Regions from separate parts of the Rubrobacter sp. M3-4 genome, predicted to be linked through region 2. Evidence: riboswitches for the same ligand, from Rfam matches in the RefSeq annotation. Region 2 holds a riboswitch; the other holds the start of a gene.
What was found. Region 2 has a riboswitch for cyclic di-AMP ahead of AC6EKW_RS02535 (APC family permease). Riboswitches for the same ligand answer to the same signal wherever they lie in the genome.

Region 1 (4,204 bases), on a different contig from region 2:
CCCGACATGGCGATGAGGTGCCCTTTCTTCTGCTCGGCGCGGACGAAATCCAGCTTGCCCTCCGGCGTGGCCTCGGCTATGAAGTCGTCCACCCCGGCCTCCCTCGCGATAAAAGCCGCCGTCTTCGGGTTGTCCCCGGTGATCATGACCGTGCGGATCCCGGCGGCCCTGAGACGGTCGAAGCGTTCGCGCATCCCCGGTTTTATGATGTCTTCCAGCTGGATTATCCCGATGATCTTATGATCGACGCCCACGGCGAGCGGCGTACCACCCTTCTCCGAGATCTCATCGGCCACCTGCTCCAGATTCTCCGGGATTCCGCCGTCTCTCTCGGCCCACTTCTTCACGGCGTCGACGGCCCCTTTGCGTATCCCGGTCCCGTCCGGAAGGTCTACCCCGCTCATCCTGGTCTGGGCGGTGAACGGAACGAACCGCGCTCCACCAGGGTTCTCCCGCTCTACACCCTGCTCTTCTGCCAGTTCGACTATGGAGCGCCCCTCGGGGGTCTCGTCGGCGAGCGAGGAGAGGTAGGCGAACCGCCTAAGGTTCTCCTCGGTGTTCCCACCGAGCGGCACGAAGCGCGTCGCCCTCCGGTTGCCTAGCGTGATGGTCCCGGTCTTGTCCAGAAGCAGCGTGTCCACGTCCCCTGCAACCTCGACGGCCCGGCCACTCTTGGCCAACACGTTCGCCCTGACGGCCCGGTCCATCCCGGCGATGCCTATCGCCGAGAGCAGCGCTCCGATGGTCGTGGGTATCAGACAAACCAGCAGGGCGACGAGGGTGGTCACACCGACCGGCTTCCCGGTGTAGATCGAGAAGGGCAGTAGCGTCACGGTGACGATCAGGAAGATCGCGGTGAGTGCGGCGAGCAGGATCGTCAGGGCCACCTCGTTCGGCGTCTTCTGGCGGCTCGCCCCCTCGACGAGCGAGATCATGGTATCCAGAAAACTCTGTCCCGGCTCGGAGGTGACCTCGACGACTATCCTGTCGGAGAGCACCCTGGTGCCCCCGGTCACGCTGGATCGGTCCCCGCCGGCCTCTCTTATCACCGGGGCCGATTCCCCGGTTATCGCCGACTCGTCCACCGAGGCTATCCCCTCCACGATCGTGCCGTCGGCCGGGATGATCTCCCCCTCCTCAACGACGAAGAGGTCCCCTTTCTTCAGCTCGGTGCTGCTCACCCTCTCCTCCCGACCGTCCACGAGCCTCCTCGCCGGGGTCTCCGAGCGGGTCTTCCTGAGCGACTCGGCCTGCGCTCTTCCCCGGGCCTCGGCGAGGCCCTCCGCGAAGTTGGCGAACAGCAGGGTGATCAGGAGCAGAAAGAAGATCGCCAGGTTGTAACCGGTCAGGGACGAGCCGGTGAAAAGGCCGTACCCGCTCAGAAAGCCCACGACCACCGTCCCCACCTCGACCACGAACATGACGGGGTTTCTCACCATTTCCCGCGGGTCGAGCTTCTTGAACGACTCCGCCGCCGCCTGCCTGGAAAGCTCGGGGTCGAAGATCCCTCTGGAACGTGCCAGGTTGCGCGGGCGCTGCTCTTTCGGAATCCTCTGGGGGGAAGCCATCCTAAAACCTCCCCGGACGCACGATCACGTAAAGCAGATAGATGATCAAAACCAGCGAGAGGAGCCCGAGCACCAGGTATCCGGCCACGCTCATCCCATCCACCTCTGTCGAAGAACCTGCAACCTCATGACCTGCACGACCGGCGGCTCGCAATCTTCCCGTACGACCGGGCCAAAGACCTCGACGTACTCTCCTATGTAGTCGCTGAGACGGTAGACTTCGCTGCGTAAGCCATAAAGGTAGAGAGCGCACTCCGGATCCATCAGCCCATAGGCAACTCCACAACGGACCAGCAGGAGATTCCATTCTGTCCGGACCACCCCCCGCACACCCTCCAGGGAACCACCGACATCGGACCCACCCGCCGGGCTTCCTTCTTCTCGCTTCACCGTCTCCGCACCCGGATTCCTCATTCGGCCAACCCATCCTCGAATTCGATGACGTAGACCCACTCGTCCCTCTCGGGAGAAATCGAAGAGTGGACGTATAGAACCCGCCTGCCCGTACAACCTTCGAGCCTCCCGGAGAGTTCCTCCGCCCCTGAACGGAAGACCTGCTCCCGCAGGTCTTTCACCGTGTTCCTCCCCTGGACGGTGTCGACGAGGCGCCGCTCGAAGACGGTCAACACGCCACAACAGCGCACCACCGCCAGGGCATCGATCATGTAGGTGTGGATACGGTCCGGGCCACGGCCGATGATCTTCCGCAGAAAGGCCATGACCTCGTCGCTGATGACAGCCTCGGTCCTGCTCTGCCTGTGCGCCACAGATACGCCGCACCTCCTGCTTCCTGGATGCGGCAACGGCAAAGGGCCGGTGCCGCATCGCACCTCCACCTCAGTAGAGGGGTCGCAGCTACCGGCCCCATGTCCGCTGGCCCTCCCCCGCAAGGGAAAGGACCGCAGAGACTGGTCCGAGTAGATTCTGACCATCCCGCAGCATCCAGGTGGTTCCGCCCGCAACCACCAAAACCATCCCGAATGCAGCGGGCGCCCTCTTTCCTTACAGCCTACGAGGTTAGCTGACGGGTTCGGGCCGAAAGAGCTAAGCCCTACACCGGACCGCACCGGCGATTCACCCCAGGGGCAAGGCCCCACTCGGGTCCCCCGCTCTCCTCAACTTCGAGGAGATTCGGCTTCTCAGCATGTATTCAGTTGTAATTTTATTATATCACGCTGTTCAGCCTCAGGAGCAATCTTTTGCAAGCCGGTTCAAGCAACCCACCTCCAGGTGACGAACAGCGCCGTGAGCGTTGCACCTACGAATGAGCTCAGGATGAGCCACAGGAAGAGGGCCTTCCTGCTGCGGGAGAGGGTTACCCCGAGCGCGATGAAGAACGGGAACGCATCGAGAAGGAATCGGGGCAGGCTCATGAGCGGGAACAGGGGTGAAGGTGTGAGCAGGGGCACGAGCACGAGGGCCAGCGCGTAGAGGCTCAACCCCGGCGGGAGCACGAAGACCCCGAAAACCATCACGGCGAGGAAGAGGGTGAAGAACGCGAGGTTGAGGGTGTTCGAGGCGGCGAGCGAAGGTTCCGGAAGCGTGCTCACGAAGAGAGCGTGCGGCTCGGCGAGGTAGCGGGCACCCTCCCTCGCGCTCCTCCACGCCATCCGGGCGGTCGCGAGCGGATCGGTCAGCGTGCGTCCCCAGTAGGCCCGCTGCTGCCGGGCGAAGACGAGCGGGTCTCCGAAGCGCCCGGCGAGGTAGAGCGCGTAGGCGCAGAGCCCGGCGGGGACCACCGCTATCTCAGCGAGCCCCCGCCGACCGAACTCCCTGCGATTGCGCACCCACTCGAGAAAGAGCGGCAGGAGGAGCAACACCCCGAGGTTGCGGGTCGCCGCGGCGAGCGCTCCGAGGAAGCCGGCGAGGAGCAGGTCGCGCCGCACCAAGGCGGCCCAGAGGCACCCGGCCGAGAGCGCGAGGAAGAGGCTCTCGGTATAGACCGCGTTCAGGAAGAACGCCGTAGGGAAGAAGGCGAGCGTGAGCACCGAGGCGCGGGCCGCCCGGTCGCCGTGCAACCGCGCGGCCGTCTCGTAGACGAAGTAGAAGGCGAAGGGGAGAGCGGCGAGCGAGACGGCGACACCCCACGGCGCCACCCCACCTCCCAGGCGCACCCCGAGGTGCACCAGCAGCGGATAGAGCGGGAAGAAAGCCGTGCTCTCGGGGGCGTGCAGGCCGTAGCCGGAGGTCGCGATCCCGGAGTACCACGCCCCGTCCCAGTTCGCCCAGTAGCCCAGTACCCCTCGGGGGCCGGGGATGCCGCCGGGACGGGCCTGCGGCAGGAGAAAATGAGCGAGCGCCCCCACCCCGAGAAAGAAGGCGCGGGAGAGGACGAAGGTCCAGAAGACGAAACGGAGGGGGCTGCCCTCCCGCCGCGTCCTCCTAGTAGCGGAGGTTCGGGCCACGGCTTATCGCCCAGCAGGCCCCGGCGAAGCAGACGGCGGCGAGGAAGAAGACCACGGCGAGCGCCGGGAGGATGTCGAGATCCGAGATGCCGAGAGCCGCGTAGCGGGCGGCGTCCACGGTGTGGAAGATCGGGTCGAAGAGCGTCGCCACCTTCAGCGGGTGCGGCAGCATCCTGACCGAGTAGAAGACACCGCCGAGAAAAGCGAGCGGCTGGATTATGACGTTGCCCA
Region 2 (4,204 bases):
GCGGCGGTCTCTGCAGTAGCCACGGAGTACCTCGCCCGGCGTGATGCAGCTGTGCTCGCGATCCTCGGGGCCGGCGCACAGGCACGCAGCCACCTGAAGGCCCTCGGGTTGGTGCGCGACTTCCGTGAGGTGAGGGTGTGGAGCCCGCGCCGGGCCGGGGCGTTCGCCGAGGAGCACGGCATCGTGGCAGCGTCCTCGGCGGAGGAGGCGGTGCGGGGGGCGGACGTGGTGGTGACGGCGACGACTTCGCCCGATCCTGTGCTCTTCGGGGAATGGCTCTCGCCGGGAGCGCACGTGAACGCGGTCGGCGCACCCCGCCCCGAGTGGCGGGAGCTGGACGACGGGGTGCTGCGGCGGGTAACCCTCTACGTGGACTCGCGGGAGGCCGCCATGCAGGAGTCGGGAGACGTGAGGGCCGCCGGAAAGATCTTCGCCGAGATCGGGGAGGTCGTCGCCGGGGTGAAGCCGGGTCGGCGGTCGGGAGAGGAGATCACGCTGTTCAAATCGGTAGGGCTGGCAGTGGAGGACGTGGCGACGGCGGAGCTGGTCTGGCGCAGGGTGTCGGACGGATGAGAAGGTGTGGCCGGGGAGGAGCGCGTGCGGGCTCTATCGTACGGGAGGGACGAGGGTGACGTCTGATCTTTGGCGGAGAGAGCTGGTACACGGCGAGGTCGGACTCGCCGTCTGGCGATCCGGGGAAGGAGACGACCCGGTGGTGTGCCTGCACGGGATAAGCGCGCAACACCGCTCGTTCAACGCGCTCGCGAGGCGTCTCGCCGGCAGGCGGCCGCTCATCGGGGTGGACCTGCGGGGCCGGGGGGACTCGGAGAAGCCCGGTCCCGGCTCCTACGGGCTCGAGGCCCACGCGCGCGACGTGGTGCGGGTGCTAGACCATTTCGGTCTGGAGCGGGCCACGCTCGCCGGCCATTCGATGGGGGCGTTCGTCGCGCAGAGGGTGGCGCTCTCGCACCCCGAACGGGTGCGGGCGCTCGTGCTCCTCGACGGTGGCTGGCCGCGGGTGGAGGGGCGGGAAGAGCTCTCCGGCGGGGTCTCCGAGGGGCTCGCCCGCTCCTTCAGCCGGCTCCGTATGAACTTCGAGAGCCCCGACGATTACCTCCGGTTCTGGTATCCGGAAGAGGGGGTGACGATGCGGGATCTGCCACCGGAACTCGCCGACTACTACCGCTACGACCTGGAGGAGGTCGAAGGTGGCTACCGGCCCAAGGCCTCTTTAGTGGCCTGTACGGAGGATGCGGAGGACGTTGCCCGCTCGGCGCTGACCACCGCGGAGATGAGCCGCATCTCGTGCCCGGTCGCGCTGGTGCGCGCAGCGGAGGGGTTCTTCCCGGGGAGCGCGCCGCTCATCCCCGAGGAAGTGCGACGTCAGATGGAGGACTCGTTCGACGTGAGAGGGTCGATCCTCCTGGAGGACACCAACCACTACACGCTCATGTGGGAGCCGGCCGTCGGCCGGTGGGCCGGTGTGCTCCTCGAAGGCTGGACGCGCTAGAGCAGGCCTTTGGCCTTGCGGCGGCGGGTGCGCAGGACGAGGTGGTAGACCGCCGCGGCCGAGAGCACGAGGATCAGAACGGCGCTCGCGTACCACTCGGTTTGGGCGAAGAGCGTCGCCAGCGCCGCGAGCGGGTATATGCCCTCCCGGCCGAAGGCGCGGCCGCCCGGAGGCCAGCGGGCTCTGTTTGTTCTCCTCAGAAACGACGTATCCGTCTCCTGTGGCTACATGCTGACCAAACACGCACCTTCCTCCCGATGCGCCACCACCCGAACCGTGCCGCCCGGTTGACAACCCCCTGGTGCGGGGGTATACCTCCGGGAGCCATGGACGAAAAATCAGATCTTCGCCGAACCTCCGGCCGTCGGAGAGCCGGGGGACGGGGGAACCACGGGGTAGGACGGCTGGTCCTCCCCGGGGTGAATCGCCGCAACGGCGTAGGGCTTCTCTCTTCCGGTCCGAACCCGACAGCTAACCCCGCAGGCGCGAGAGGAAGGGAATGATGCGAATCACCTTGCGGCCCGCCTGCAGCCTTCCGAGATGATCAGGGCCACTCGCTCCAAGGGACATTCCTCGCGGTTCCGCACCTGGCTGCTCGAGAACCGTATCGAGGAGATGCAGGGGCCGCACATCAAGGAGGCCCGCGAGCAGCACCCCTGGTGGCAGGTGGTGTGCCTGACCGGGGTGGACTACTACTCGACGCTGGGGTACATCCCCGGCATAGCAGGACTCGCCGCGGGAGCGCTCTCGCCGATCGCGACGATGTTCATCGTCCTGCTCACGCTCTTCGGGATGCTCCCCGCCTACCGCCGGGTCGCCTACCACAGCCCGCACGGGCAGGGCTCGATCGCGATGCTCGAGCACCTGCTCTCGTTCTGGAAGGGCAAGATCTTCGTGTTGTGCCTGCTCGGGTTCGTCGGCACGGCGTGGATGTTCACGATAACCCTCTCCGCTGCCGACGGTGCGACGCATCTGGCCGAGAACCCGATAGTGCCGTCTTTCCTGCACGACAAAGAGACGGCGATCACGCTCGTGCTCCTCGCCATCCTCGGCGGGGTCTTCCTCAAAGGGTTCCGCGAGGCCATAGGCATCGCGATCGTGCTCGTCTTCTCATACCTCTTCCTCAACCTGCTCATCGTCGTCTTCGGCTTCTACATGATCCTCCAGCACCCGGCGTACCTCTCCCACTGGAAGGACGCCCTGTTGCACGGCTACGGAAACCCGCTCGACATGGTCGTCGTCTCGTTTCTGGTCTTCCCGCAGCTCGCGCTCGGACTCTCGGGGTTCGAGACCGGCGTCTCGATGATGCCGCTCGTGAAGGGCGACCCCGGCGACGACCCGCAGCGGCCCGCCGGACGCATCCGCAACACCCGCAAGATGCTCACCACGGCCGCTTTGATCATGAGCTTCTTCCTGATCACGACGAGCTTCGTCACCACGGTCCTGATCCCGCACAGAGAGTTCGAGCCGGGCGGCAAGGCCGCGGGCCGGGCGCTCGCCTACCTCGCGCATCAGTACATGGGCAATACCTTCGGGACGATCTACGACATCTCCACGATCACGATCCTCTGGTTCGCCGGAGCCTCGGCGCTCACGGGGCTTTTGAACATCGTGCCCCGCTATCTGCCGCGCTACGGGATGGCCCCGGAGTGGGGGCGGGCGGTAAGGCCGATGGTGCTCGTCTTCAGCGCGATAGCCTTCGCGATAACGCTCGCCTTCCACGCCGGGGTGAACGCGCAGAGCGGTCCGTACGCGACGGGCGTGCTGATCATGATGACCTCGGCCGCTCTGGCCGTGACGGTCGCCATGCGCCGGCAGCGCAGGCACAGGCCGACGCTCGTCTTCGGGCTCATAACCCTGGTGATGCTCTACGCCGACGTCGAGAACATCCGCTCCCAGCCGAACGGGATCGTGATCTCGATACTGTTCATCGCGGCGATCATCTTCGTCTCCCTCGTCTCCCGGGCGTTGCGCTCGACAGAGCTGCGACAGGAGGACATAAAGCTGGACGAGGCTGCCTGGAGGTTCATCGAAGAGGCGCTCTCCTCGGGTGAGATCCACATAATCGCCAACCGCCGGCAGGCGGGCGACCGTCGCGAGTACGAGCTGAAGGAGCGTGAACAGCGGGAGGCGAACCACATCCCGCGGGAGGTTCCGGTTCTGTTCCTGGAGGTCGACGTGGCCGACCCCTCGGAGTTCACCGACGTGATGGAGGTGAGAGGGGTGAGGGTGGACGGCTACCGGGTGCTGCGGGCGGAGAGCTCGAGCGTCCCGAACGCGATAGCTGCCTTCCTGCTGTATTTGAGAGACGAGACCGGCGCGAAGCCTCACTGCTACTTCGGCTGGACCGAGGGCAACCCCCTGGTCTACCTGGTCCGCTACATCCTCTTCGGCGAGGGAGACATCCCGCCCGTGACCCGCGAGGTGCTGCGCGAGGCGGAGCCCGACCCTGGGAAACGTCCCGCGATACACGTCGGTGGATGAGTTGGACCGCCGGGAGGAGATCCTGCGCTTCTGGTTCGGGGAGAGCCGGGAGTTCCGCGAGGAGTGGTTCGGGGGTGGCGAGGACTTCGACCGTGAGGTGAGCGAACGGTTCCGCGCCGACTACGAGCTGGCGGCTGCCGGCGGGCTCGGAGACTGGAAGGGGACGCCCCGCGGCGCCCTCGCCCTCATCCTGCTGCTCGACCAGTTCCC

Region 1: linked by a shared signal. The riboswitch ahead of AC6EKW_RS10590 (Na-translocating system protein MpsC family protein) and the one ahead of AC6EKW_RS02535 (APC family permease) in region 2 are both predicted to bind cyclic di-AMP.

What each region holds. Positions count from the first base shown of each region.
Region 1 covers NZ_JCBAJP010000008.1:75,112-79,315, reverse strand. Annotated here, with positions in the region: gene kdpB (potassium-transporting ATPase subunit KdpB) at 1-1,568, opposite strand, end outside; gene AC6EKW_RS10595 (potassium-transporting ATPase subunit F) at 1,570-1,662, opposite strand; gene AC6EKW_RS10590 (Na-translocating system protein MpsC family protein) at 1,979-2,335, opposite strand; cyclic di-AMP (ydaO/yuaA leader) riboswitch at 2,560-2,715, opposite strand; gene AC6EKW_RS10585 (putative hexosyltransferase) at 2,780-3,973, opposite strand; gene AC6EKW_RS10580 (ABC transporter permease) at 3,951-4,204, opposite strand, start outside.
Region 2 covers NZ_JCBAJP010000002.1:43,903-48,106, forward strand. Annotated here, with positions in the region: gene AC6EKW_RS02525 (ornithine cyclodeaminase family protein) at 1-573, shown strand, start outside; gene AC6EKW_RS02530 (alpha/beta fold hydrolase) at 629-1,510, shown strand; cyclic di-AMP (ydaO/yuaA leader) riboswitch at 1,848-2,011, shown strand; gene AC6EKW_RS02535 (APC family permease) at 2,051-3,994, shown strand; gene AC6EKW_RS02540 (DUF924 family protein) at 3,987-4,204, shown strand, end outside.